Regions from separate parts of the Streptomyces sp. NPDC048257 genome, predicted to be linked through region 1. Evidence: riboswitches for the same ligand, from Rfam matches in the RefSeq annotation. Region 1 holds a riboswitch; the other holds the start of a gene.
The links. A riboswitch is a leader RNA that binds a small molecule or an ion and turns the genes downstream of it on or off. The one in region 1 is predicted to bind guanidine.

Region 1 (7,743 bases):
GCGGTGTTCGGCAGGGTCCCCAGCACCGTGGCCGCCAGGTGCTGGACGGCCGTGGACACCAGTAGTCCGCCGTCGTCGGCGCAAGCGGCGGTCTCGTCGAGGACGTGGTCACGGAGGTAGGCGACGGCCGCGCCGAGCCGCCGGTTCTCGGCCGGACCGACCGGCCGGGCCCCGGTGATCCGCACGTCCTTGTCCCCCGGCAGGGAGGCGACCCGGTTCAGCAGGCCGGGGTCGAACATCGTGATCGTGTACCGGGCCGCGCGGACCTGTCCCTCGTAGGGCCGGTCGTGGGGGGCGAGGAGGAAGGTCTCGCCGGGACCGTAGACCTCCTCGCGGCCGCCGGTGGTGTCCACGATGCTGCCGCTGTGCATCGTGACCAGACACACCTTGCCCAGGCAGCCCGCGTCGTAGCCCATCGTGTAGCCGAACGACAGACGGTCCACGCTGAGCCCGCCGGCCGCTGTACGGGAGATCCGCGCCCGGGTGTCGGAGGGGCGGCCGTGGATCTGCATGGGGGTGTAGGCGGAGGACAGGAACGCCTCTGTGGCCTCGAGGTCCCCGCTGTCGAAGAAGAGGTGCGTCATCCGGGCCCTCACTCACCGGTCTGCTCGGCGTGGTCTGCCGACGTCATCCGTCGCTCAGTATGCCGTGGTCCGGGCAGGAGGGGCGGGCCGCGGGGGTGCCTGGTCGGCCGGGCCGTGTGCGGTGGGTGTGGGGGAGTTCGGGACCCACAGGGGCGGCGCGGGGCCGCGGGCGGCCGCGTGCATCAACTCGCTGTCAGCTCAGGCGGGTTGATGCCCATCGGCTCCTCCGCGCCCTGCACGGGGCGGGGTTACAGCCGCCAGTACGTACCGGCGCGGGAGTCGACGTGCACCACGTGGCTGCCGACGCGCACCACGTGGTGGTCCGGGCCGGACCAGGAGCCGCAGGCGCCGTCGGCGGCGGGCAGCGGGGTCCAGATTTCGAGGAAGGTGGAGCCGTCCGGGTTGGTGCCCCGCTCGACGAGGTTCGCACCGTCCCACCGGAAGGTGCCGGCGTCTTCGCCGGGCTCGCCCGTGAGGTGGTGGAAGTGCACGTGCGAGCCGTCGAAGGACGTCGTCCCGGCGAACCCCCGGCTGTCGGCGTAGTACGACCCGGCCTGCAGCCACACCACTTCGCGGTCCTCGACGAGGGGGCCGCCGCCTCGGCTGATGCCGCGCCGCAGCCAGGCGCCCTGCTCGGGCACCGGGATGCCGGAGCCGGCCGGTACGTGCCCGGCGGGTACGCGCCCGGCCGGGCCGGGCTCAGGCGCGGTCATCGGCGGCGGGCTCGTCCACGGCCAGGAGCGTCAGCGGTACGTTGCCGCGTACGGCCTGCGAGTACGGGCAGACCGCGTCCGCCCGGTGCAGCAGGGGCTGGAGGTCCGCCGCCCGCCACCCCGGCAGGCTGACGGTGAGCGTCACCGCGAGGCCGTAGCCCGCGGGTGTGTCCGTGGTGCCGAGCTGCACCTCGCAGGCCACCTGTGCGGCGGAGGCGTCCGCCCCGAACTCGGCGGCGACCTCCGCGAGCGCGGAGGTGAAGCAGGCGGCGAAACCGGCCGCGAACAGCTGCTCGGGGTTGGTGGTGCCGGGCACCTTCTTGCGCGGCGGGGCGAGGCGGACGTCCAGGCGTCCGTCGTCCGTGCGGACGGATCCGGTACGTCCCCCCGCGGCGTGCGCGGTCGTCCGGTACAGGCTGCGGGTGAGTGGCACGGTCATGGCGTTCGGCCCATCTTGCTCGACGAGGACGCTGCCCGGGTGCGGACAGCGGACGGCGCTGCTCGTGCAGCACCTCGCGCGTCGTCGTGCGTAACCGGGTACGGCGCATCTCGTCCGGGGCCTTGGACCGGCCGCCGGACAATCTAGCAACGCAGTCCGTCGTCCGGAGCATCCGCCGCGGTGAAGTTCCTCACCCGTTGCCGGCCCGGCCCGGCCGTCGCCCTGGCCGCGGCCGCTTCCTACACTCACCCCGTGGATGCGATGAGATGTACCTACTGCGGTGGCGGTGGCCTGGAGCCGGGTTTCGTCGAGGATGCCGGGGAGGGGGCCCGGGGGTACGCGCGCTGGATCGCCGGGCCGCTGGAACGCGGCCTGTTCGGCGGCGCCAAACGGCTGGGCAGGCCCCGGCGCCGCATCGAGGCGTACCGCTGCCCGCACTGCGGCCACCTGGAGCTCTTCGCGACCGAATCCGTCTGACGGCCGGCCACCGGGCCGCGGCGGTCCCGCCGCGGCCCGGACAGGCCGGACCGTACGCGCCCGTACGTGCGCCCGCGCGCCTCCGCACGCCCCCGCAGGAGGTGGTGACGGCGGGCCGCCGTCCCACGACCATGACCGTCGTCAGCACAGTCCGGAACAACTCACTCGTCACGGGGGAACGATGGGAAGACGCTGGCTGGTCACGGGATGCTCCTCCGGCCTCGGGCTCGCACTGGCCACGGCCGCGGCCCGGGCCGGGGACGAACTGGCGGTCACCGCCCGCAAGACCGCCGACCTGGAGGACCTCGCCGCCGCCTGGCCCGGCCGCATCGTCCCGATCCCGCTCGAACTGCGCGACGCCGCCTCCTGCGAGGAGGCCGTCCGTACCGCCGCAGACCGTCTCGGCGGCATCGACATCCTCGTCAACAACGCAGGCATCGGCCTGTTCGGTGCGGTCGAGGAGGTCTCGGACGCCGAGTTGCGCGACCAGTTGGAGACGTTGGTCGTGGGCCCGTGGCGGCTCACCCGGCTCGTCCTGTCGCTGATGCGGGCCCAGGGCCACGGCCACATCGTCAACATCTCCTCCGTGGTCGGCCGGATCGCGTTCCCGGGCCTGGCCGCCTACGTCGCCGGGAAGCACGCCCTGGAGGGCATGAGCCAGACACTGGCGGTCGAGGCCGCCCCGCACAACATCCGCGTCACGGTGGTGGAGCCGGGCATGTTCGCCACGCGCTACGGCACGTCCATGGCGCGGGCGCACCGCCGGATCCCGGCCTACGACGTGACCAACCGCGAGATGCTCGAAGGGGCCCGCGGTCTCGCGGAGAATCCCGAGACCGGGCGCCCCGAGGACTTCGCCGCGCGGGTCCTCGACATCGTCGCCGCCCAGGGCCCGACACCGCTGCGGATCCCGGTCGGCGACGACGCGTACGGCTACCTGGACCTGGCCGAGCAGGCCTCCCGCGAGGAGTTCGCCGCGGCCCGGATCCTCACACAGGGCCCGCCTCCGCCCCCGCCGCCGGCCTGACGGCGGGGTGTGCGGCCCGCAGTCAGCGCGCGTGGTGCTGGACGTTCCGCTGACGGGGCACCCGGGTCAACCGGGGAGCGCCCGAGCGGCGGTGGTCGGCTCGCTGTCGACGGCCCGGGAAGGGGTTGCGCCGTACGGTGGCGCCGGGGGCCGCGATCAGAAGGCCGACAAGTGCGAGAACCGCGACGAGGATGAGCACGGTAACGAGGTTCATGTTCCTGCCTTCCGTCGGGTATTGACTGCCTGTCACTACATCTTGTTACCGAATTCCGAGCCGTTAAACACAGAGGGTGACTGGACATGTCGTCGGAGGCCGTGCCGGCGATGCCGGTCCGGCCCTCGCGGGCACGGCACTTGGCGCCTTGCCCGCACCTGTTCCCGCCCCTGCAGACCTCACGACGGGGAAGGAGTGCCGGGGCGGGCCGGCAGTGCAGTGCCGCAGCCGGAGCAGTAGCGGGCGTCGGCCTCGATCGCGTGCCGGTGACACCGGCCGCACACCAGGTGCAGTTCGCACGAGGGGGCCCCTGCCGCGGGATTGGCCCCTCCGATGCTCATTCCGGGACGCCTGCGGTGCACGGTCAGCACGAGCAGTCCCTCGGGACCGGCCAGCAGCGCCCGGGACGTGCCGCGCGGCAACAGGCCGAGGAATCCGGGGGAGAGCCGGCTCCGGGCCCCGTCGAGGGTGAGGGTGCCGGTGCCCGCGACGACGACCAGCATCACGTCGACCTCGCCCTCGGTGTGGGCCGCACCGCCGGTGCCGGGGAGGTGGCGCACCAGGTTCGCGTCCAGCTGCCGGTCGACCCCCTCCAACCGCCACAGCGCGCCGCTCTGCCCCTGTGTCACTGCCGCGGCCAGGCCCGCGACCGTTACGAACTCCATCCGCCGCCCAGGTTCCATCGACGTGCCCTTCGTGCCCCAGCCGTTCCCTGCCACACCAGCATGATCACCCATCCGGCACCGCGGCGGGGGCGGTCCGGGCGGCTGAGCGGACGAAGCCGAATGCGCCGGCGGAAGCCGCAGGGCGGCTTTGCCGGCGATCGGCCAGTGGTGGGGCTCGTGTTCGCCACCCCGCGGCGCCCCGTCGTCGTGGCCCGGGCCGACGGCCGGCGCGGGTCGGGCCCGGGCAGGATCCGGCAGAGACCTAGAGCCAGCCGTTGCGCCGGAAGGCGCGGTGGAGGGCGCCGGAGGCGACGGCCATGAGGGCCACGGCCAGCGGGTAGCCGTAGGTCCAGCCGAGCTCCGGCATGTGCTCGAAGTTCATCCCGTACACGCCGGCGACCATCGTGGGGATCGCGAAGATCGCCGCCCAGGCCGAGATGCGCCGCATGTCGTCGTTCTGCCAGGTGCCCACCCGGGCCTGCTGCGCGCCGAGGACGGAGTCCAGCAACTCGTCCAGGGTCCTCACCTCGATGGCCGTGCGGTCCAGATGATCGGCCACGTCACGCACGTACGGCGCGATCCTCGGCTGGCGGTCGTCCCCTGCGGGCCCTGCCGCCCCGCCCGGCCCGCCCAGGAGCCCTTGCACCACCGGGACGAGCGGCTGCACCGCGTCCCGGAACTCCCGGACCTCCCGCTTCAGTGAGTAGATGCCCTCGGTGTGGTCCACGCGCGACGTCGAGAAGACCTGGTCCTCCAACCGGCCCAACGCGGCGCGCACCCGGCCGGCCGCGTCGCTGTAGGCATCGACGACGACGTCCAGCACCGCGTGCAGGACGGCCCAGGGGCCGAGGCCGACCATGTCCGGATCGCCGTCGAGCCGGCGGGCGGCCTCGACACAGGGGTCGACCGTTCCGTGGCGCACGGTGAGGACGCAGCGGGGCCCGGCGAAGAGCATCATCTCGCCGGTCTCCACCGCCCCTTCCTTCTCGACGTACCAGAGGGTCTTCAGCGCCACCGACAGGATGTCGCCGAACCGCTCGAGCTTCGGGCGCTGGTGTGCGTGTACCGCGTCCTCGACGGCCAACGGGTGCAGGCCCAGCTCGTCGGCCAGCTGGACCAACTCGTCCTCGGGCGGATCGACGAGACGCACCCAGGCGAACTCGCCGTCGCCCAGACCCCGCACCCGTTTGAGGATCCGGCGGCAGCCTTCGTCCGGCAGTTCGCACTCCATGCTGTGCGACCGGCCCGAGTTCATGTCGTACACGACGCATTCCATCTCCCGCGCATGCTTCACAAACCCGGGTTCATGCGTTTTCGGTCGCCCCGGCTCCACCGGGACCGGCCGGCCGGCGCTCAGTGCCCAGGGCGAACGCCGGCTGCGGCGCGCACCGGTCGCGGGGACGCGACAGCCGTCACCGGGCGACGATCTGTGACGGAAGTCTGACGTCGTGCCGGTCTCCCTGGTGTCCCGCACTCCTGGGTGCTGCAATCAAGGGGTGACGACAGACCATCCCGACTTCGAGGGTGCCCCCGTCGGTCGCCGTCTGGTGCTCGGCATGCTCGGGCTCGGCGCCGGGGGCCTCTTCGCCGCCCCGCACCTGCAGCGCGGGATGGAGGCCTTCCTCGGGGCCGCCTCGGGCAAGGACCCGACCGGGCTCACGGGACTGCTCCCCAACGGGGGCGGCTTCCGCTACTACTCCGTCGCCACCTCCGTGCCGCGGAAGAACGAGCAGAACTACCGGCTCACCGTGGACGGTCTGGTCGAGCGCCCCGCGACGTACACCCTCGACGCCCTGCGCGCGCTGCCGCAGACCCGGGTCGTACGGGACGTCCAGTGCGTCACCGGCTGGCGGGTCCCCGAGACCGCCTTCTCCGGCGTCAGGTTGTCCCGGTTGCTGGACGCCGCCGGTGTCGGTCCCGGGGCCAGGGCGATCCGCTTCACCTGCTTCGACGGCACGTACAGCGAGAGCCTCACCCTCCCGCAGGCCCGGCGCGAGGACGTGCTGGTCTGTCTGCAGATGCAGGACGAGCCGGTCAGTCACTCGCACGGCGGCCCGGTCCGGCTCTATGTCGCGCCGATGTACTTCTACAAGTCGGCGAAATGGCTCTCCGGGATCACCGTCACGTCCGAGGTGCGACCCGGCTACTGGGAGGAGCGGGGCTATGACGTCGACGCCTGGGTCGGCGGGTCGAACGGACGCAGTGACACCCCCACCGTCTGAACCGGCCCGGAGGGTCGCCAGGTTCAGCCGGGCCGAGCGTTGGGTCCACCGCACGACGGCCGCACTGACGCTGCTGTGCGTGGCGACCGCGGCCGCGCTGTACGTACCGCAGCTCGCCGAGCTGGTCGGCCGCAGGGAGCTCGTGGTGACCGTCCACGAATGGGCCGGGATCCTGCTGCCCGCCCCCTTCCTGCTGGGTCTGGCCTCTCCCGCCCTCCGGGCCGATCTGCGCAGGCTGAACCGGTTCGGACCGCACGACAGGAGGTGGCTGGGGGCGGTGCGGCGGCGCGACCACCGGCGCGGGGCCCGGCCCGCGGGGAAGTTCAATGCCGGCCAGAAGGTCTATGCGTCGTGGATCGCAGGCGCTGCCCTGGTCATGCTGGCGACCGGTCTGCTGATGTGGTTCACACACCTGGCTCCGCTGGTGTGGCGGACCAGCGCCACCTTCGTGCACGACTGGCTGGCCCTGGCCATGGGGGTGGTGCTGGCCGGGCACATCAGGATGGCGCTGGCCGACCCGGAGGCACGGAGGGGAATGCGTACCGGATCCGTGGAGCGCCCCTGGGCGGAGCGGGAGCACCCGTTGTGGCTGGGGGAGGAGCCGGAGGACGAGCTCGCGCAACGGCCGGAGGAAGGTGCAGAGGCCGGATGAGCGGAGCCTTGTGGCCGGCTCGTGCGTCGGTCTTCCGGCGCGGGCCGGTCATGAGGGGCCGCGCGACTCCGCCGGTGCGCCCCCGTTCGGTCCTGCGACCGCGCGGGGGTGCATCACCGAGGCCGGCGGCCCTGGGACACGGTGAACGCCACGAGGAATCCGGCGAGTGCCGCCCAGACGGCGCCTTCGGGGCCGGCGTGCAGCCAGCCCAGCACCCCCAGGGCCACGGCCGTGAGTGCTCCCGTGAGGACCGCGCGGGGGTCGCGGAGGAACATCCACTGGCGACGGCCGCTGCCGGGCTCCCGGAGTTCGGCGAGAGCGGTTCTGATGACCAGGGCAGCGACGACGACCGTCACGGCGATGAGGGTCGCTCCCATGGGTGCTCCCGATGTCAGTTCTCGGTTGACGGCTGCGGGCTCGGCGGCGGTGAGGGAGGCGATGAGCAGGGCCACCAAGCCTATGCCCGCGAAGCCCGAGGAGCCGATGACGTCCGTCCGGGCGAGGCCGGGGTCGAGCCGGGCCCCGGTGACCTGGGAGGCGAGGCAGGCCGGACCGTTTTTTGTCCGCAGGGCAGAAGCCTTGCCCAGAGCAGCGCCGTGCGGGGTAGCCTCCACGAAAAGGGGCCCAGCTCCGGAAGAACTTTTCCGAAAGCGTGCGTTCGGAGCGCGTTGCACTCGGAATCGACCGGAACTCGCGGCCCCGCGGGCACCATGGACCTGCCGTCGTCTGCGCACCGCGCACTCCCTGGAG
Region 2 (7,743 bases), on a different contig from region 1:
GGGAAGAAGCCCCGGCGCAAGAGAACCGGCTGGCGCCGCCTCCTCCCCACCTGGCGCATGGTCCTGGGCGGCATCCTGCTCCTCGCCCTGCTGATCGGCGGCGCCCTCGTGGCCGGCTACCTGCTGGTCGACATCCCGCCGGCCAACGCCGCCGCCACCGCCCAGTCGAACGTGTACCTCTACTCCGACGGCTCGCAGATCGCCCGCGACGGCGAGGTCAACCGCGTCAACGTGCCGCTCTCGCAGATCCCTCGGACCGTCCAGGAAGCCGTACTGGCCGCCGAGGACCGGGACTTCTACTCCGAACGGGCGGTCGACCCCAAGGCGATGCTGCGCGCCGCCTGGAACACGGCGACCGGCAAGGGCACCCAGTCCGGTTCGACCATCACCCAGCAGTACGTCAAGAACTACTACTTGGGCCAGGAACAGACGATCAAACGCAAGGTCAAGGAGTTCTTCATCGCGATCAAACTCGGTCGCGAGAAGTCGAAGAACTACATCCTCGAGGGCTACCTGAACACCAGCTACTTCGGTCGCAACGCCTACGGCATCCAGGCCGCCGCCCAGGCCTACTACGGCAAGGACGTCGGCAAGCTCACCACCGCCGAGGGCGCCTACCTCGCCACCCTCCTCAACTCCCCCAGCGCCTTCGACGTCGTCGCCCACCCCCAGAGCCGCCCCCGCGCCCTCGCCCGCTGGAACTACGTGCTCGACGGCATGGTCAAGAAGCAGTGGCTGCCCGCCGCCGAACGCGCGACGACGCAGTTCCCCGAACCGGGCAAGGTCCGCGCCGCCGCCGGCCTGTCCGGCCAGCGCGGCTACCTGGTCGAAGCGATCAAGGACTACATCGTCGAGAACAAGATCCTCGACGACAAGACCCTCGCCGAGGGCGGCTACCGGATCACCTCCACCATCGACAAACGCCGCCAGAGCGCCTTCGTCGACGCCGTCGAGGAACAGATGGCCGGCAAACTCGAACCCGAGACGCGCAAGGCGGACCGGCTGGTCCGGGCCGGCGGCGTCTCCATCGACCCGGCCACCGGCAAGGTCGTCGCCATGTACGGGGGCATCGACTACACCAAGCAGTACGTGAACAACGCGACCCGGCACGACTACCAGGTCGCCTCCACCTTCAAGCCGTTCGTCTTCGCGGCCGCCGCCGAGAACGACTCCCGCACCCAGGACGGCCGCCGGATCACCCCGAACACGATCTACAACGGCGACAACAAGCGCCCGGTCGCCGGCGGCCGCATCCGCTTCGCCCCCGAGAACGAGGGCCAGGTCTCGTACGGGAACATCACCGTCAACACCGCCACCGACCTCTCCGTCAACGCCGTCTACGCACAGATGGCGGTCGACGTCGGCACCACCAGGGTCAAGAAGACCGCCATCGACCTCGGCATCCCCGAGGACACCCCCAACTTCGTGGCGGGCCCGGCCATGGCACTCGGCACCCTCCAGGCCAGCGTCCTGGACATGGCCCAGGCGTACGCCACCCTCGCCGACCACGGCCGCCGCACCCCCTACACCCTGGTGGAGAAGATCACCAAGGGCGGCGACACCATCGGCCTGCCCGAGCGCACCCCCACCCAGGCCATCAGCCGCGAGTCCGCCGACACCACCACCTCCATGCTGGTCAGCGTCGTGGACAACGGCACCGGTACGGCAGCCCTCGCCGCCGGCCACCCGGCCGCGGGCAAGACCGGCACCGGCGAACTCGACCGCTCGGCCTGGTTCGCGGCCTACACCCCCGACCTGGTCACCGTGGTCTCGATGATGGGCCAGGACCCGGACACCGGAACCCTGCAGTCCCTCTACGGCGCCCTCGGCGAGACCCGCATCGGCGGCGGCGGCTACCCCGCCCGCATCTGGGCCGCCTACACGAAGACCGCCCTGGAGGGCACCGACCCCGTCGACTTCGACCTGGAACTCCAGCCCGGCGCCGCGCAGCCCCCGCCGCCGACCAGCCCGGAATCCGAACCGCCGCAGGAGACGCCCGACGAACCCTCGCCCAGCACCCCGGAACGCCCGACCCGGCCCACGCCGTCGAACCCGACGGGCGGCCGCAACCAGGGCGGGCAGAACAACGGCGGCCAGGACAACGGCGGCCGCACGAACGAGGGCCAGGACAACGGCGGCCAGGACAACGGAGGTCAGGACAACGGAGGTCAGGACAACGGCGGCACCACCCAGGGCCGCGACCAGGGCGGCACCACCCAAGGCACCCAGGGCACCCAGGGCGGCGCACAGGGAAGTGCCCAGGGCAGCGACGGCGGCCCCGCGGAAGGCCTGCGCCCACCGTCGGCGTTCCTCGAATAGCCGGAGCCGGGCGGCCGGCCGGTCAGTGACCGGAGGTCGCCTTCAGCCCCACCACGGCGACCAGCAGCAGACAGATGAAGAAGATCCGGGCGGCGGTGACGGGCTCACCCAGCACCGCCATACCGAGCACGGCCGCACCGGCGGCGCCGATCCCCACCCACACTCCGTACGCCGTACCGATGGGCAGGGTCTTCGCGGCGTAGGACAGCAACACCATGCTCGCGACGATCCCGGCGCCCGTGAACACACTGGGCCACAGCCGGGTGAAACCTTCGGTGAACTTCATGCCGATCGACCAGCCGACCTCGAGCAGACCGGCGACGAGAAGAAGAACCCATGCCATGACGGCACCTCCGGGACAACGAGCGATACGGGGTGCGTCGTCTTGTCGTACCCGGTACGGCGCGTCTCGTCGGGGTTCTCCCCCACCGTAGCAAAGGCAGCGAAAAGGGCCGGTGACCTGGGCCACCAGCCCTTCTTCCCTACGGGCAGCCCCCGCCGGGCTACAGGTACAGCCCGGTGGAGTCCTCCGACCCCTCCAGCCGCTCCGCGGCCACGGCGTGCAGGTCCCGCTCGCGCATCAGCACGTACGTCGCACCGCGCACCTCGACCTCGGCGCGGTCCTCGGGGTCGTACAGCACCCGGTCACCGGGCTCGATCGTCCGGACGTTCTGCCCGACCGCGACCACCTCGGCCCAGGCGAGCCGCTTGCCCACCGCGGCCGTCGCCGGAATCAGGATGCCGCCGCCCGAGCGGCGCTCGCCCTCCGGCAGATCGGACTTCACGAGCACGCGGTCGTGCAGCATGCGGATGGGCAGCTTGTCGTGGGTGGTGTTCTCGCTCACGCCCCGAACCTACCGGTCCGCGCCCGCGCCGTACCGCTCAGGGTCATCCGCGCCTGCGGCGCGCCGACACCACGAGCAGCCCGACCACGCTCACCGCGACCAGGGCGACGGGCACGATCCGGTCGATGCGCGGCGTCCCGTCGTCGTGGCGCAGGCCGTCCCGCAGATCCGTCACGACCCGGTTCACCGTGGCGAGGGCCCGCCCGGCGGTCTGGTCGACGGTCGAGGCGACCCGGGCCTTCGCGTCCCCGATGACCGTCTTCGGGTGCACGCGCACGCCGATCTCGTCGAGCGTCTCGGCGAGCTGCTCGCGGCGGCGGACGATGTCCGCCTCGATCTGTGCAGGGGTCCTGGCTTCCCGGGTCCTGGCTTCCGACACCGCGCTGCCTCCGTCGTCGTGGTCCTGTGGGGCGTAGTCCGCCATGAACAGTCTGTCAGCTTAGTCTCATGGCATACCGATCCCCTCCCGAGGAGAGTGCCAGATGAGCGAGCGACTCCAGCCGGGCGACACCGCCCCCGCCTTCACCCTGCCCGACGCGGACGGCAACGAGGTCTCGCTCGCCGAGCACAAGGGCCGCAAGGTGATCGTCTACTTCTACCCGTCCGCGCTGACGCCGGGCTGCACGAAGCAGGCCTGCGACTTCACGGACAACCTGTCCTTCCTGACGGGACACGGCTACGACGTGATCGGCGTGTCTCCGGACAAGCCGGAGAAGCTGGCGAAGTTCCGCGAGCAGGAGCACCTGAAGGTCACCCTGGTCAGCGACCCGGAGAAGGAGACGCTGACGGCGTACGGCGCGTTCGGCGAGAAGAAGCTGTACGGCAAGACGGTCACCGGAGTCATCCGCTCCACGGTGATCGTCGACGAGCAGGGCAAGGTCGAGCACGCCTTCTACAACGTGAAGGCCACGGGCCACGTAGCCAAGATCATCAAAGACCTGGGCCTCTGACCCCTGCAGCCCCACAGAAGCGGCCCGCGCCAACCAGTGCGGGCCGCTCCGCTTATCGGACGTAACTACCCGCATGCCGGTCCGTTAATCCGTACGAGGCCACGAACGCGTGGTCGGAACGGAGGGGTCCGGGGTGCCGATCAGCCCGTACACGAAGGAGCGCCTCGCGGAGGCGGCGCGTACGTCGCGCACGCTGACGGAAGCGCTGGAACGACTGGGGGTCGACCCGAAGAGCGGCTCGCGGCGCTATCTGCACGACCGCATGCGGAAGCTGGGCGTGGACACGTCGCACTTCGAGCGGCCGGAAGCCGTCAAGTGGACGAAGGAGATCCTGACGGCCGCAGTCTCCGGTTCGACGAACATGTGCCAGGTTCTGCGGCGCCTCGGTCTCGAGGTCGTGGGTGGCCACCACACGCACATCAGCAGGCGGGTCAAGGCGTTCGGCATAGACACCTCCCATTTCGAGCTGCCCTCTCCTGCCGGTCGCCCGAAGACCCGGCGCAGCCCGGAGAGCCTTCTGGTCAAGCAGCACGGCCCCCACACCCGGCGCGTACAGAGCGAGCACCTGAAGCGGGCACTGGCGGCGCTGGGGGTGCCTGAGGTGTGCCGGATGTGCGGCACGCCGCCGACCTGGCGGGGCCACCCGCTACCGCTGGAAGTGGACCACGTGGACGGCGATTGGCGGAACAACCTGCCCGCGAACCTGCGGCTGCTCTGCCCCAACTGCCACTCGACCACCGACACATACCGCGGCCGCGCGAAGGGGCGCCGGCGATGAGCACCGAAGAACGACGGGCGCGCGAACCCCGGGAGCACAGGCGGCGAGTCAAGCCGGACCGGGAGGCACTGTGCGAGGCGGTCTCTTCCTCGCACTCGCTGGCGGAGGTCCTCCGGCGCTTGGACCGCTCCCTGTCCGGGACCCATCACAAGGCGCTGAAGCAGTGGATCGCCGAGGAGGGCCTCTCCACTTCGCACTTCCTCGGGCAAGCACATCAGCGCGGCAAGCCGGGAACAGTGCCGATGAAGCCCGCGTCGGAAATCCTGATCAAGCATGACGGCAAGCGGCGAACACGCACGCACCTGCTGCGGCGGGCGCTGCGCCAGGTCGGGGTTCCGGAACTCTGCGACATGTGCGGCACGTCCCCCGAGTGGTGCGGGCGACCCATGACCTTGGAGATCGACCATGTGAACGGCGACTGGAGCGACGACCGCCGGGAGAACCTACGACTGCTGTGCCCCAACTGCCACGCGATCACCCACACCTGGTGTCGGGGAGGCCTCCGCAGCCACTGAATCCACTCCCGTGCACGGCGCGACGCGCAGTAGAGTGTCTCTGGCGCGCGCCCGTACGCCAACGGCTGAGCGGTGGCCTTTAGGTGGCCATGTATGTCGGTTCGAATCCGACCGGGCGTACTCAGTGAAACAAGGCCTGGCCTCCCGAGTCTCGGGAGGCCAGGCCTTGTTTCGTCAGCCCAGGAGGGCGCGGACGAAGGGGACCAGGGCGCGGAAGGCCTGGCCGCGGTGGGAGATGGCGTTCTTCTCCGCCGGGGTCAGTTCCGCGCAGGTGCGGGTGTCGCCCAGCGGCTGGAGGATCGGGTCGTAGCCGAAGCCGCCCGTGCCGGAGGGGCCGTGGCGGAGGGTGCCGAGGAGGCGGCCCTCGACGACGCGTTCGGTGCCGTCCGGCAGGGCCAGGGCCGCCGCGCACGCGAAGTGGGCACCGCGGTTCTCGTCGGCGATGTCCCCGAGCTGGGCCAGCAGCAGGTCCAGGTTGGCCTTGTCGTCGCCGTGCGTGCCGGCCCAGCGGGCCGAGAAGATGCCGGGGGCGCCGTGCAGGACGTCCACGCAGAGGCCGGAGTCGTCGGCGACCGCCGGCAGGCCGGTGGCCTGCGCGAGGGCGTGGGCCTTGAGGAGGGCGTTCTCGGCGAAGGTGATGCCGGTTTCCTTGACGTCCGGAATCTCCGGGTACGCGTCCGCGCCGACCAGCTGGTGCGGCAGGCCGGCGTCGGACAGGATCGCGCGGAGTTCGGAGACTTTGCCCGCGTTGCGGGTGGCCAGGATGAGGCGGCTGGGCGTCGAGGTCATGCCCCCATTATCCCGGGGTGCAGACCTTGGAGAGCTCGCTGGCCGCATCCGCGACCGGCTTGATGTCCGGGGCGGTGTTGCCGCTCTCGATGGAGGCGCGGACGTTCTTGACGGCCGTGTTCATCGAGTCGATGGCCTTGCCCAGGTCGGCGTTGTCCGTCTGGTCGCCGATCTTCTTGAGGTTCGACTCGATCTGGTCGAGCGCGTTCTGGGCGTCCTGGGGGCTGTTGCCCGCCTGGGAGACCGCCTGCTGGAGGTCGTTCGCGCCGTCCGTGATGGCCACGGCCGTGTTCGCGCAGTCCATCGCCGTGGAGATCGCGTCGCACGCGGACAGGGCCGGGATGGTGAGGACGGCGGCCACGGCTACGGCCGCTATGCGGAGCTTCATGCGGTTCTCCCCCTGAGGGCTTGGACGCTACGAGGACGGGCGCACGGTTGCGCGACCGTGCGCCCGTATCTTCCTGGACGCCGGGCCGGGCCCGGCGGTTGCCCCCTACAGTTCGAGCGCGCCCAGCTGGATGGCTTCCAGGTCCGCGCAGCCGCCGGCCGCGAGGTCGAGGAGGGCGTTCAGTTCCTTGCGGTCGAAGGGCTCGCCCTCGGCGGTGCCCTGGACCTCGACGAAGCGGCCGTCGCCGGTGCAGACCACGTTCATGTCGGTCTCGGCGCGCACGTCCTCCTCGTAGCAGAGGTCGAGGAGCGGGACGCCGTCGACGATGCCGACGCTGACGGCGGCGACGGTGCCGGTGAGCGGCTTGCGGCCGGCCTTGATCAGCTTCTTCTTCTGGCCCCAGGCGACGGCGTCGGCGAGGGCGACGTAGGCGCCGGTGATGGCGGCGGTGCGGGTGCCGCCGTCGGCCTGGAGCACGTCGCAGTCCAGGACGATGGTGTTCTCGCCGAGGGCCTTGTAGTCGATGACGGCGCGCAGCGAGCGGCCGATCAGGCGGGAGATCTCGTGCGTGCGGCCGCCGATCTTGCCGCGGACGGATTCGCGGTCGCCGCGGGTGTTGGTGGAGCGGGGCAGCATCGAGTACTCGGAGGTGACCCAGCCTTCGCCGCTGCCCTTGCGCCAGCGCGGGACGCCTTCGGTGAAGGAGGCGGTGCAGAAGACTTTGGTGTCTCCGAAGGAGATGAGGACGGAGCCCTCGGCGTGCTTGCTCCATCCGCGTTCGATGGTGACCGGGCGGAGCTGTTCGGGCGTACGGCCGTCGATGCGAGACATGGCTCCGAGCCTAGTCGGTGCCCGGGAACGCGAAGACCCCGTCCGGGGCTTCCGGGACGGGGTCCGCTGGGACCTGGTCAGTGGGTCCGGATCACATCATGTCTTCGATGTCGGCGGCGATCGGGTCGGCGTCGGTGCCGATGACGACCTGGATCGCGGTGCCCATCTTGACGACGCCGTGGGCGCCGGCGGCCTTGAGTGCGGCTTCGTCGACCTTGCTGGGGTCGATGACCTCGGTGCGCAGGCGGGTGATGCAGCCCTCGACCTCTTCGATGTTCTCGATGCCGCCGAGCCCGGCGACGATCTTCTCAGCCTTGGTGGCCATGTG

Region 2: linked by a shared signal. The riboswitch ahead of ACGFZK_RS28440 (multidrug efflux SMR transporter) and the one ahead of ACGFZK_RS10080 (Ohr family peroxiredoxin) in region 1 are both predicted to bind guanidine.

What each region holds. Positions count from the first base shown of each region.
Region 1 covers NZ_JBICZI010000003.1:510,488-518,230, reverse strand. Annotated here, with positions in the region: gene ACGFZK_RS10090 (AraC family transcriptional regulator) at 1-584, opposite strand, end outside; gene ACGFZK_RS10085 (hypothetical protein) at 833-1,297, opposite strand; gene ACGFZK_RS10080 (Ohr family peroxiredoxin) at 1,284-1,736, opposite strand; guanidine-III (ykkC-III) riboswitch at 1,812-1,874, opposite strand; gene ACGFZK_RS10075 (hypothetical protein) at 1,998-2,213, shown strand; gene ACGFZK_RS10070 (SDR family oxidoreductase) at 2,395-3,240, shown strand; gene ACGFZK_RS10065 (hypothetical protein) at 3,263-3,454, opposite strand; gene ACGFZK_RS10060 (hypothetical protein) at 3,634-4,119, opposite strand; gene ACGFZK_RS10055 (magnesium and cobalt transport protein CorA) at 4,382-5,374, opposite strand; gene ACGFZK_RS10050 (molybdopterin-dependent oxidoreductase) at 5,676-6,341, shown strand; gene ACGFZK_RS10045 (cytochrome b/b6 domain-containing protein) at 6,283-6,993, shown strand; gene ACGFZK_RS10040 (hypothetical protein) at 7,107-7,607, opposite strand; gene gdhA (NADP-specific glutamate dehydrogenase) at 7,704-7,743, shown strand, end outside.
Region 2 covers NZ_JBICZI010000019.1:118,514-126,256, reverse strand. Annotated here, with positions in the region: gene ACGFZK_RS28445 (transglycosylase domain-containing protein) at 1-2,319, shown strand, start outside; gene ACGFZK_RS28440 (multidrug efflux SMR transporter) at 2,342-2,662, opposite strand; guanidine-III (ykkC-III) riboswitch at 2,694-2,763, opposite strand; gene ACGFZK_RS28435 (co-chaperone GroES) at 2,823-3,164, opposite strand; gene ACGFZK_RS28430 (DUF3618 domain-containing protein) at 3,208-3,588, opposite strand; gene bcp (thioredoxin-dependent thiol peroxidase) at 3,647-4,114, shown strand; gene ACGFZK_RS28420 (HNH endonuclease) at 4,248-4,892, shown strand; gene ACGFZK_RS28415 (HNH endonuclease) at 4,889-5,407, shown strand; tRNA gene ACGFZK_RS28410 (tRNA-Leu) at 5,455-5,527, shown strand; gene rdgB (RdgB/HAM1 family non-canonical purine NTP pyrophosphatase) at 5,582-6,196, opposite strand; gene ACGFZK_RS28400 (hypothetical protein) at 6,204-6,584, opposite strand; gene rph (ribonuclease PH) at 6,690-7,415, opposite strand; partial or broken gene ACGFZK_RS28390 (glucose PTS transporter subunit EIIB) at 7,507-7,743, opposite strand, start outside.